Regions from separate parts of the Enterococcus sp. AZ177 genome, predicted to be linked through region 2. Evidence: predicted binding sites of a transcription regulator. Region 2 holds the regulator's gene; each other region holds the start of a gene.
What was found. The regulator NrdR, encoded in region 2, represses ribonucleotide reductase genes. The targets are predictions, from matches to a motif close to ACACNATATATNGTGT.

Region 1 (3,218 bases), 330 kb from region 2:
TTCGTCAATTTTAGGATCTTGAATATAGAAATGTTCTAAGGGAATAAGATCATGGCTATTTTTTCTGAAAAATCCTGTTTGCAGTTTACCCTCGATTTTTCTCACTGGAATTTGAGCTTTATTGCGATATCCCCAAGGATTGTTCATGCCTAAAGCGTCTAAAACTGGAACGTCTGGTAATTTTGCTACACGTTGCATCACGTTTTTCACTTGGTCTGTTTTGAATGTCAACTGTGCACCATACGCTAAATGTTGTAATGGGCTGATACCGACTTTGGTAAAGTTAGCATCTTTGACTGGTACACGGTCTTCGCTTGATTTTAAGATAGTCAAGACTTTACCGTAACCAAAACTTTTACCGACTTTCAAGACTTTGATTTCGATTTTTTCACCTGGTAAGGCATTTTCTATAAAAAGTGGGTAGCCATCAACTTTAGCAACACCCATTCCTTCATGTGTCAGATCAATAATATCAACTTCGATTGTTTCATTTTTGTTCACTGGAAAATTATTCATAAGTCGCTCCTTCTTTTATGCGCTTCACTCATTCTAATGAAAAAATGCTAGAAAAGCAATAGAGAGTTTGTTTCGACAGCTAAAAGTAGCAAAATTTAATCTTAGAATCTAATCGATTTCAGCTAGTTTATTCTCAATAAGCTGAATCACTTGTTTTTTTGCTTCTTCACTTTCGATAAAATCATACTTATCTCCATCAATTTGGATTTTAGGGCTCTCGTTGTATTCTTCAAACCATTTTTCGTAACGACTATTCAATTCTTTGTAATAGTCATATAATGAAGGATCTTGTTCTACTTGCTCATAAGCACGTCCTCGGCGTTGAATGCGTTCCAACATTTTCGGAAAAGATATTTTAATATGAACCAATAAATCTGGACGTTTTTTATGAGCCGCATAAGGTAATTCTTGCAGCATATTTTCTAATAAAGAATCATACACTTTTACTTCAGTCTCATTCGCTCTTCCTAAGTCAGCGTTTAAATGAAATAATAAAGAATCTTCATATATCGAACGATCCAATACATTATTTTCATGAGAGAGCGCTTGTTTAATACTATCAAACCGCTTATTTAGGAAATAAATTTGTAATAAAAATGCATATTTTTTAGGATCAGCATAAAATAACGGTAAGACTTCGTTATCGTCAACGGATTCATAAAAAGCTTCTGATCCTAAATGTTCTGAAATAATTTCTGTTAAACTTGATTTCCCTGCACCAATTGTACCTGCTAAAACGATCACTGCCATCGAACTCCCTACCTAATTAATTATTGTTTTTTTGATTTTCAACCAATGAACCATGCCAAAAATAGAATTGACAGTATACATGCAGTACATGACAAATAAGGCATAATCTCCCCCTGCATGGGTTCCTGCTCTAAACCATAATACTATGGAAAAAAGATTACCTAACAACCAAAAAATAAATTGTGACTGGTACCTTTTGATCATCAATAACATCGCTGTGGCGGAAACGCTGAAAGTGATAGCATCAAGCATTTGTTGTGCATCATTGACAAACCCTAAAACTGAATAAGCAACCATTCCAATTCCTAACCACACGACACACGCATATAACCATTGAATTCCTTTCAACGTTTTTACCTCTGTGACATTACCTGACCCATCTTCGCTGACTTTTAACCATGTATACAAGCCTGCAATATCCATAATTACATAAAAGCTTTGAAGTAAAACCTCAGCATAGACTCGTGTTTTAAACCCAAAATAACCTATGATCAATGCACTTATAAACCCAAATAGGTAATTGCTAGCCTTGCCTTGAGCAATTAAATTGACGCAAACAATACCTGATATCCCAGCTACTAATGTAATCCAACTAGAAGGATTGAAAATGAACGCTACTAATTGTACAACAATCATCGCGAACAAAAAAAGATAGTTTTTTCTTTGCCAGCCTTTAAAATCATTTATAATAACATTTAAACCCAAATCAAACAAACCTTTCATTTGCCAGTATTTATCATTTTCTAATGAGATGACGACTTATTAAATTTACCTCTGTTTCAAGATCAAGTCAATCTGAATTCTATCCAATTATTGATTATGAGACATTTTTATACAATATATTGTGTTTCCTAATAGTTTACATCTATATATAGTATAAAGAAATTGCAATGATGCTTTCAATTTTTGTATTTTAAGTCTACTCAGCCAAAGCTGATTTTTATACTGTTATTCTATCTAGCTGCTGCACCAAAAAAGCATCCGAGACAATCTTGTCTTAGATACTTTTTTGGTGCTTTTAATGATCAGCCAATTTTTCCATTATGATCGATATCTTCATCGGTCAAACGCTCGACTTCTTTAACGAACTCTTTACTCGTTTCTAGATACTCATCTTCTTCATCATAATCATCCAAGATGGAGCCCATGATTGCATTCGATGGAATCGCATCTGCATTCGCAAACATTTCAATGTGCTGATGTAAATTTGTGAATTCCATTGGTGCATCACCACCATATTCGCCATCTAAGTTGATCATCATTCTACTGTTCTGTTCAAGCGTCTCTGCGCATAAATGACTCGTTTTCGTGTATATCAGTCGGTTATCTTCGATATGTTTACCACCGTTTAACATTAGTGCAGCTAAATGCAAAATCTCAAAAACATTGGCTGTTTTCACTATAATCAATGAAAATTTTCCATCATCAAGTTTTGCGTCTGGTGCAATCTTTTCAAAGCCACCAACAGAGTTAGTCAAGCCCAAGAAAAACATAGAAGCATTTCCTTCATAAACACCTTCGTCATACTCCATTCGCATTTTAACTGGTTTCACTCGAGGTAGCATTTCTGCACCTTTCGCTAAATAAGCAAGATAACCAAAAATACTTTTAAGTTCTGACGGGACTTCATAAGTCAATTCAGTTAAATGACCACCAGCCGCTATGTTGATGAAATAACTGTCTTTTGCTTTGCCGATATCCATTTTGACCGTTTGATTTTTTTTGATAACTTCTGCTGCTTTGACAATATTATCTCTTGGAATTTTTAAAGCTCTTGCATAATCATTGGTTGTTCCAGCAGGAATGATTGCCATAGACGGCCGTTTTTCTAAAGGAGCAATACCATTAACGACTTCATTGATCGTTCCGTCACCGCCAGCCGCAACAATTAGGTCGAAACCTAATTCTGCAACTCGGCGAGCTTCGTTCTTAGCGGAATTTTCTTCTGGAGT
Region 2 (3,218 bases):
GATCACAGATTTATTGGTGATTGGACACATGGTGCTGATAGAACGCTCAATGAATTCTATGTTCGGCAGCGTAGCCGTTAATAGTGGGCCAATTGCATTTTATAGAGCAGAGGTTTTAAATTTAGCGAAAAAATTAGGATATAAAAATGAAACATTTGGTCGTGTTAGAGTAGAATTTTCAGATGATAGTTTCTTGACTTTATCAGCGATGCTGTTGGGGCGAACTGTTGCTCAAATGACAGCCGTTTCATACACTGATTTACCAAATAAACTGAGCCATCATGTTAGACAACATCTCCGTTGGAGCAGAGGAAGTTTTATTCGAGGTTTTTGGCGTTTAGCTCTGTTTCCTGTTAGTAGTTTTGTCTTTTTTAGACAGTCATTTGGCTGGGCGATGTTTGCAGCGATGAATGTTATTAAATATCAATTGATTTATTGGGTATTTTTCGTAATGAGCGATTTTCCATTAATTTTAATTGCTCCTTTAGCTTTTAGTGCGGTTTATTCCTTGGCATATCTTTCAATTCCAAGGAACGATTTAGCAAAAAGGGACAAATGGATTGTGTTCTTTGCGTTTCCTTTTACTGTGTTATGGGCAATCTTCGTATTATCGCCTGTTCGAATTTGGGGGTACATCACCCATAGGAATACAGGATGGGGAACGCGAGACAAAATAGAACTATAAGATGACAATGAGGCTGGGACAGAAGCTTATTTCCGAAGGGTTTGCTTCTACTCCCACCGTTTATTCGTATTTAGGGTGTGATACAAAAGTGATTTTTACTTTTGTACTACACCTATATTTTTTTTAAAAGCAGAAAATCGTTCTAAAATTAGAACGCAACAATAAGAAAAAAATGGTTAAGAAGTAAACGTTAATGGCTGGTTTCTCAAGCATTTCATGTTATAATATAGGAAGTATATTAAAACGAAACGTTAAACATAGATATTATTAGATAAAATGAGGTGAACACTATGCGTTGTCCAAGATGTCATCATAATAATTCTCGCGTAATTGATAGTCGACAAGCAGACGATGGACGTGCAATCCGTCGTCGAAGAGAATGTGAAAATTGCAATTACCGTTTTACAACATTTGAACGAATTGAAGCAGCGCCATTGTTAGTCATCAAGAAAAATGGTGACCGAGAAGAATTTAACAGAGAGAAGATTTTACGTGGTTTGATCCGATCAGCTGAGAAACGCCCAGTTGCTATGGAACAAATGGAGCAAATCGTTGACAATGTCGAAAATAGAGTACGTAGCTTAGGCGAAAATGAGATTTCAACTACTCTAGTTGGCGAATATGTAATGGAAGATTTAGTGAACTTAGATGAAATCGCCTATATTCGCTTTGCCAGTGTCTACCGTCAATTCAAAGATATGAGTGTGTTCTTAAAAGAATTACAAGGAATCGTAGACAAAGCAAAATCTTCAAATCCAGACACAACCAATGATTAAGGAGGTCTTTCCTTGAAAGAGAATTGGAAAGAAGTCCATCCTAAAAGTATTTTTCAAGTAGCACTATCGTATCCGTTATCCAATCAAGAACAAGCAGTATTGACACTTTTATATCAACCAATTATTGGTGCCGAAGCTTTTAGTTTATACTTGACACTCCTATCCGAAGTGGAAGAGTCTGGTGTCAGTGAGTCACTTTTTCATGCTGATTTGATTACGATGATGGACATGAGTATCAAACAAATTCAAACAGCTAGAAAGAAATTAGAAGGAATCGGGTTACTAGGAACGTTTGTCAAAGACGATTCTGAACTTGGCGCACATTTTTTATACAGGTTGAATCATCCTGAAACAGCTGAACGTTTTTTTAAAGATGAAGTATTATCGTTAACCCTTCTAAACATCGTAGGACAAAGAAAATTGGACAAATTATTTGACCGCTTTAAACCAAAATTTATTAATTTGACTGGTTTTGCAGAAGTTTCAGCAAGCTTTAAAGAGGTGTATCAATTCAAAGAAGAACAAATCATTTCTCAAAGTAAGCTATTAAGCCAAATGAAACGATCTTTTAACGATCCAAGACCAGCACAAAAGCCAAGTGCAGTCAATGAAAGCTTTGATTGGGCATATTTTGTGCAAGGGATAGAAAAACTTGGAATCAAGTTGCCAGATAATAGTGTAGGATTCAAAGAAGAAGTATTTGTTTTCCATAACTTATTTGGCATTACAGAATTAGACATGATCGATTTTTGTTCTAAATCATTTGATTATTATACAAGTAAGATCGATGTAAAGGACTTTGAGCGAGTAGTCTATAGAACCTATGATCCTGATAAAAAGCAAAGACCAAGTGAATTTCAACGAAATGATTCGGTTGAGTTGTCTGCAGAAGATCAGCAGACATATCGGTATAACTCATTGAAAATGAACGGATTCTCTACACAAGACATTCAGATGATCATGGATAGTGAGAAGAATTTTCCGTTAAATTATTTAGAAGCACTAAAAAATGAACGTGGTGGGTATACAACCCCGCAAGAACGTTCACTGGTTAAATATTTAGTAAGTAAATCAGGACTACCGAACAGTGTAATCAATGTATTAATCAATTATGTTTATAATATTCAAAAGCAACCTACGTTGAAAGCTGATTATGTGAATCGAATTGCTAATGAATGGGCTCAAAGCGGTATTTTTTCACCAGAGAAAGCCATCGATCATGTACGCGAGTTAGCTAAAAAAGGCAAAGAACAAAAACAAACTAGGCAGAGATATGGACAAAATAATCGACCGATTCGTCAAGAAACATTACCAGATTGGGTAGATAATCCGGTTGAAGAGCAGAAACTATCTAAAGAAGAACAAGCACGACTAGACAAAGAAATTCAAGATTTCTTGAGTAAAGGAGGCGGCAATTAATGGAAGATGTAGGGAAAGAAATGTCAAAAATCATTCAAAACAGAGATATGAGTGAACGATATAATGAACTGGTTGAAGTTGTCCTTAAAGATACTGATGTACAGCAGTTCATCAAAGAAAATCGTGAACGATTGACGGACGATGATATTCGAAAAAGCTATTCGAAACTTTATGAGTTTGTTCAAGAAAAACGTAAATATCAATTAAATGACCCAACGATGATTGCTCCTGGATATGAGCCTCAACTAACCTTGAATTTCCATTACATCGATGTGACTTATGTACCTACAGAAGCGTTGATCGCGAAGCAAAAAGAAGATGAAATTCGCAAACGCGTC
Region 3 (3,218 bases), 590 kb from region 2:
AACTTGTTCTGTGATTTTAATAATTTCTTCTATTTCATCTTGCTGCGCTGAACTCAATACTAGCTCTTTTATGACTCTAGTATCTCTTTCAAACAATTTGATACTGTACCACCGAGCTTGTCTTTCCAGTACACGGTTCCCTAAAACAGCTATAATTTCATTTAGGGCTGCTTCTAAACGATTATCATAAGTTGGATAGTTAAATTCTTTTGGGAAGGTTTCTGTTTCTTTTACTGCTTTTGTTATCAACGCCTCCAGTCCTCGATTTTTTAGGGCGCTAACTCCTAGTACATCCACACCTAAACCATAAGCGAGTTTTTCACTATTGATTTTTTTCCCAGATTTATCTAAAATATCCATCATATTTAACCCAACAACAACGGGAATCCCAGTTTCCATCAATTGAGTTGTCAGATACAAGTTTCGTTCTAAATTTGTAGCATCAACGATATTAATAATCACGTCAGGGTCACCACTTAGTAAATAGTCTCTGGCAACCACCTCTTCTGGTGTGTAAGGAGATAGAGAATAAATACCTGGTAGATCCTGAATCGTTATCTGTTTATTTTTTTTAAGCTTTCCTTCTTTTCGTTCAACAGTAACACCCGGCCAATTTCCTACATATTGATTTGCGCCTGTTAACGCATTGAATGTCGTTGTTTTCCCACTATTGGGATTTCCTGTCAACGCAATATGCCGTTCTTCCATTCCTTATCCTTCTTTCTGCACCAAGACTAGTTCTGCTTCATTTTTTCTTAACGTTAATTCGTATCCACGAAGATTGATTTCAATCGGGTCCCCTAAAGGCGCCATTTTTCTGACTAGTAAATCCACCCCTTTTGTTAGTCCCATATCCATTAATCGTCTTTTAACAGCACCTTGTCCATGAATCCCAATGACGCGAGCTTTCTCCCCCACTGTTAATTGATCGAGCGATAGCCAATTTTCCTCATTGATACTTTTTTCTACTATTGTAATCTGCTGCAATACAGATACATTAATCGCAATTCGACTATTATGTAGCAAAACGATCCCATTCTCCCTAGAATAATTCACCAATACCACTTTTCCTCCTGAGACAAAACCAAGGTTATTTAGATGTTTCTTGGCAAAACCTTCCGCTTGAATTCCTTCAATTGTATAAACCTTATTCAACTTTGCTTGTGCCAATGTCAACATTTAGTGATCCTCCTATTTTAAAAGCCAGTATCTTGTAACATAATTCATCCCAATCTTTTCCCTGTTTAAAGCGAACTATTGTGAAAAAGTTTCAATCATTCTCCCATTGATACTGATAATCGTTCTCATCAAGTATACCTTTTTGTGAGACTTAAATCAATGTTCTTTCTACCTATAGTAAGAAAATACTCTCCACGCTGATTTGCCTCAATTTTTGTAGTGTGTCTTACTTTCATTCACCACTATATCTTGTGCTTTAGCTCCCATATTTTCTAATTCAAAATTTAATAAATTTCTTTTTTTAGCACAAAAACAGCTTGAAAAGTCGCCTAAATCTAGAGATTACGAGCTTTCATATTTCTTTCAAAAACACAAAACATGGTATTCAGACAAAAAACAACCACAATATGTAGTGCCTAACTGTTGACTTTTTTCGTGAGAGATTTATACTAGTGAAGTAAACTAATTGAGGGGGAATTAAAAATGAACGTAAAAATCTTTTCTAAAAATAATTGTATCCAATGTAAAATGGCAAAACGCTTTTTGAGCGAGAATAATATAGCATTTGAAGAAGTAAATATCGATATCCAACCAGACGCGATCGAATGGTTAAAAGAACAAGGATTTCAAAGTGTTCCGGTTATCACTTCTGACGCTACAACAGTTGTAGGATTTCGTCCTGATCAATTAAAACAATTGGCTAGCTAAAATGAAAATTGTTTATTTTTCAGTCACTGGACAAACCAGACGCTTCATTAAAAAATTGGATTTAGCAGCTTACGAAATTGAGCCTGCGAATCCTTTTTTTGAGATAAATGAGCCTTTTGTTCTAGTCGTTCCTACTTATGACCAAGAGATCACTGAAGTAGTGAACGATTTTCTTGATTACAAAAGTAATCGAGAAAACTTACAAGGCGTTGCAGGAGGCGGCAACCTTAATTTCGCAGAATTATTTGTATATACAGCCAAAGACATAGCACGTGATTACAACGTTCCGATGCTTTTTGCATTTGAATTTAGCGGTACGAACGAAGACGTGGAATCCTTTAAGAAAGTAGTGAATGAACTTGAGTCTAAAAGAAATTAAAGATGTTAGCTATTTTAAGCTGAATAACGAGATCAACCGTCCCGTTGATGGACAAATTCCTTTACATAAGGATAAAGAAGCTTTGGAAGCTTTCTTCAAAGAAAATGTTCTTCCTAACACAAGAACCTTCAATACTATAGAAGAAAAAATCAATTACTTGATCGACAATGATTATTTAGAAACCGCCTTTATCGAAAAATATTCTATGGCTTTTATTGAACAATTATACACATTTCTTGATGAACAGCAGTTTGAATTCAAATCATTCATGGCCGCTTACAAGTTTTATTCACAATATGCGCTTAAAAACAACGAAGGAACTGAATACTTAGAAAGTTATGAAGATCGTGTCGCTTTTAATGCATTATATTTCGCTGATGGCAATGAAGAATTAGCTTTAATTTTAGCTGATGAAATGATTCATCAACGTTACCAACCTGCAACGCCTTCTTTCTTGAATGCTGGGCGTAAACGTCGCGGTGAGCTTGTTTCTTGTTTCTTGATCCAAGTAACAGATGACATGAACAGTATCGGCCGTTCAATCAACTCCGCTTTACAATTATCACGTATTGGTGGCGGTGTGGGTATCACATTAGCAAACTTACGTGAAGCAGGTGCTCCGATCAAAGGATACGAAGGAGCTGCCAGCGGCGTGGTTCCTGTTATGAAATTGTTCGAAGATAGTTTTAGCTATTCTAATCAATTAGGTCAACGTCAAGGTGCTGGAGTTGTGTATCTAAACGTTTTTCATCCAGATATCGAAATGTTTCTATCTACAAAAAAAGAAAATGCGGATGAAAAAGTTCGTGTGAAGACATTATCTTTAGGTGTTGTGGTTCCTGATAAATTTTATGAATTAGCTCGCAATAATGAAGATATGTATTTATTCAGCCCATATAGTGTAGAACGTGAATATGGCGTACCGTTCTCTTATGTTGATATTACAAAAGAA
Region 4 (3,218 bases), 470 kb from region 2:
GGCTTAAGTAAATTTGTAACTTGATAACGATAAATCAGCCACGTACTTCGAAGTGAGACAGCCAACAACATAAAACCAAATACGATACTCGTTTGAATCATCGAAGGAATTGACACGAAAAACAGACTTTCTACTTGTAAAAACATAGCCTTTGCCAAAATCATGGAAAATAGCTTAGACAAGACAATACCTAATAGAATCCCCGTAACTAAAGAAATGGCTCCTAAAATCAAAGTCTCTACAAAAAACAAATATGAGATCCGTCCTTTTCGCATCCCGATCAAATGATACAAGCCGATTTCTTTTCCTCTTTTCAATAAAAAGAAGTGGTTCGCTGCAAACATAAACCCTAAAATCATGATCACAACGAGAACACCACCAAGATTCATCGCCCCACTGATATGAACCTCTTGTCCAACTCTATTTGCCAACGTTCTATTATAAGTGATTGCACTAAAACAATAGTAAACAACTACTGCAAATGTCATGCTGACAAAGTAAACTAAATAATTGAGAAATTGGCCTTTAAAATTTTTCCAAGACAAATTAAAAATCATTCGCTCGACCACCTCCGCCAATCGTTGCTTGCATGTCGATCACCCGATTAAAAAATTCTTTTCTAGAGCCTTGCCGAACAACTTCTGAAAAAATCACACCATCTTTGATGAACAAAATGCGATTACAGTAACTTGCAGTATAAGGATCATGTGTGACCATCATAATCGTTGTATCATCTTGTATGTTCATATTTGTCATGTATTGTAGCAATTCAGCTGCTGATTTAGAGTCTAAAGATCCTGTTGGTTCATCAGCAAAAATTATTTTAGGTTTGGTAATCAACGCACGTGCTGCAGCTACTCGTTGTTTTTGTCCGATCGAAATAGCATTTGGATAGGCGTTCATCAATTGTTCAATCCCCAAAACACTCGCAACATGTGCTAAGCGTTTTTCCATTTCAACCAAGGACATTCGATCAACAGTCAAAGGGAGCAAAATATTATCTTTTACAGTCAAGGTATCCATTAAATTAAAATTTTGAAAGATAAAGCCTAGTTTTTTGCGGCGAAAATCACTGATTTGATTGTCTCTCATTTTTAAAATATCTTGACCATCGATTTGAACTGTTCCAATTGTCGGTAACGCAATTGTTGAGATCGTGCTCAATAAAGTGGATTTTCCTGCACCACTTGGCCCCATGATTCCGACAAATTCACCTTGATCAACAGAAAATGAAATATTATTCAATACCTGTACTTTATTATTTCGATAGCCGTATGATTTACTTAAATGATTCACTTCTAAAATTTTTTTCATGTTTTTCGCTCCAGTTTTATTCATTGTCCTTATAATATCAATATTTCGTGTTGATGAACATCGTTTCCTCTTACAATTCAGTAATAATAAATTTTTTTAACAATTATTTATTTTTCAGGTAAAATGTTGTGACGATTTCCACAAACCTTTTAGGCAGTCGTTTTCACTATTTTTTCATTTCTTATAAACACTACATGTAGTTGTAAATGTAGGTTTAATTTTGAATTCAACACTATATATAGTTGAAAGTTTTATTGAATTGTTTTATGATAGGTAGGAATAAAACTATGAGGAGATGGGTAGTACATGATGGAGATTAAACAAGCTAATAATGAAGTGAGTTCAACTGATTCAGCCCTACACACGATAAAAATCGTTAAAAGAGATGGACGATTGGTTGATTTTGATGATCAAAAAATTTACGACGCCTTGATCAAAGCTGAACAAAAAATTCGAGGTTCTTTAGACCCGCTTGCCCATGAACGAATTCAAGAAATTGTTGAACGAATCGATCAGGAAATTTCAGCACGTTTCTCTGAAGATGTAAAAATATATGAAATCCAAAATATTGTCGAACATATTTTACTAGCAAGAAATGAATATGAACTAGCAGAAGAATATATCAATTACCGTACTCGTCGTGATTTTGAGCGTAGTAAAGCAACAGATATCAACTTTACAATCAGCAAATTGATCAACAAGGATCAATCTGTGGTGAATGAAAACGCCAATAAAGATAGTGATGTCTTCAACACACAACGAGATTTAACTGCGGGAATCGTCGGTAAATCGATTGGCCTGAAGCTCCTACCTCCTCATGTTGCAAATGCGCATCAAAAAGGAGATATACATTACCATGACTTAGATTATCATCCATATACCCCAATGACAAACTGCTGCTTGATTGATTTTAAAGGCATGCTAAATAATGGATTTAAGATCGGTAATGCCGAAGTCGAAGCACCAAAATCGATCCAAACAGCTACTGCCCAAATTTCACAAATCATCGCAAATGTGGCATCTAGCCAATATGGTGGTTGCTCGGCAGACCGTGTGGATGAATTGCTAGCACCTTTTGCTGAATTAAATTATCAAAAACATTTAGTTGACGCAAAAGAATGGATCGAAGGAACTGACCGACAAGAAGCCTATGCTAAAAGTAAAACAAAAAAAGATATTTATGATGCCATGCAAAGTTTAGAATATGAAATCAATACATTATTCACTTCCAATGGTCAAACGCCTTTTACTTCTTTAGGATTTGGTCTAGGACTAAGTTGGTTTGAACGTGAAATCCAACGAGCAATTTTACAAATTCGGATCAACGGTCTAGGTAGTGAACACAGAACTGCAATTTTCCCTAAATTAATTTTCACACTAAAACGTGGTGTAAATTTAAATGAAACAGATCCAAACTATGATGTAAAACAATTGGCGTTAGAATGTGCCACAAAGCGTATGTATCCTGATATCCTAAGTTATGACAAGTTAGTTGAGTTAACTGGTAGTTTTAAAGTACCGATGGGATGTCGCTCATTCTTACAAGGTTGGAAAGACGAACATGGAGAAGAGATAAATGTGGGCCGTATGAATTTAGGTGTTGTGACCCTGAACCTTCCTAGAATCGCAATGGAAGCTCATGGTGATAAGGATAAGTTCTGGACCCTTTTAGATGAGCGCCTTGAAACAATGAAAGATGCTTTAGTCTACCGTGTTGAACGTTGTAAAGAAGCGACACCTGCAAATGCTCCAATTCTTTATATGTATGGTGCCTTCGGAAAACGTTTATCACGAAAAGAATCTGTGAATGAATTATTCAAAGATAAACGTGCTACGGTTTCGTTAGGTTATATTGGTTTGTACGAAGTTGCATCATCATTCTATGGTGGCAACTGGGAATCCAA

Region 1: a site for NrdR is predicted at 2,099-2,114, ahead of pnuC (nicotinamide riboside transporter PnuC). Genes of this name have one in related genera too.
Region 3: a site for NrdR is predicted at 1,580-1,595, ahead of nrdH (glutaredoxin-like protein NrdH). Genes of this name have one in related genera too.
Region 4: a site for NrdR is predicted at 1,544-1,559, ahead of nrdD (anaerobic ribonucleoside-triphosphate reductase). Genes of this name have one in related genera too.

The regions. Positions count from the first base shown of each region.
Region 1 covers NZ_CP172944.1:901,764-904,981, reverse strand. Annotated here, with positions in the region: gene rlmD (23S rRNA (uracil(1939)-C(5))-methyltransferase RlmD) at 1-516, opposite strand, end outside; gene IGJ34_RS04295 (deoxynucleoside kinase) at 625-1,266, opposite strand; gene pnuC (nicotinamide riboside transporter PnuC) at 1,279-1,989, opposite strand; gene IGJ34_RS04285 (diacylglycerol kinase) at 2,292-3,218, opposite strand, start outside.
Region 2 covers NZ_CP172944.1:1,233,377-1,236,594, forward strand. Annotated here, with positions in the region: gene IGJ34_RS06015 (glycosyltransferase) at 1-685, shown strand, start outside; gene nrdR (transcriptional regulator NrdR) at 976-1,461, shown strand; gene IGJ34_RS06025 (replication initiation and membrane attachment family protein) at 1,474-2,880, shown strand; gene dnaI (primosomal protein DnaI) at 2,880-3,218, shown strand, end outside.
Region 3 covers NZ_CP172944.1:648,046-651,263, reverse strand. Annotated here, with positions in the region: gene feoB (ferrous iron transport protein B) at 1-708, opposite strand, end outside; gene IGJ34_RS03120 (FeoA family protein) at 712-1,179, opposite strand; gene nrdH (glutaredoxin-like protein NrdH) at 1,663-1,887, shown strand; gene nrdI (class Ib ribonucleoside-diphosphate reductase assembly flavoprotein NrdI) at 1,889-2,266, shown strand; gene nrdE (class 1b ribonucleoside-diphosphate reductase subunit alpha) at 2,247-3,218, shown strand, end outside.
Region 4 covers NZ_CP172944.1:764,148-767,365, reverse strand. Annotated here, with positions in the region: gene IGJ34_RS03695 (FtsX-like permease family protein) at 1-557, opposite strand, end outside; gene IGJ34_RS03690 (ABC transporter ATP-binding protein) at 547-1,314, opposite strand; gene nrdD (anaerobic ribonucleoside-triphosphate reductase) at 1,621-3,218, shown strand, end outside.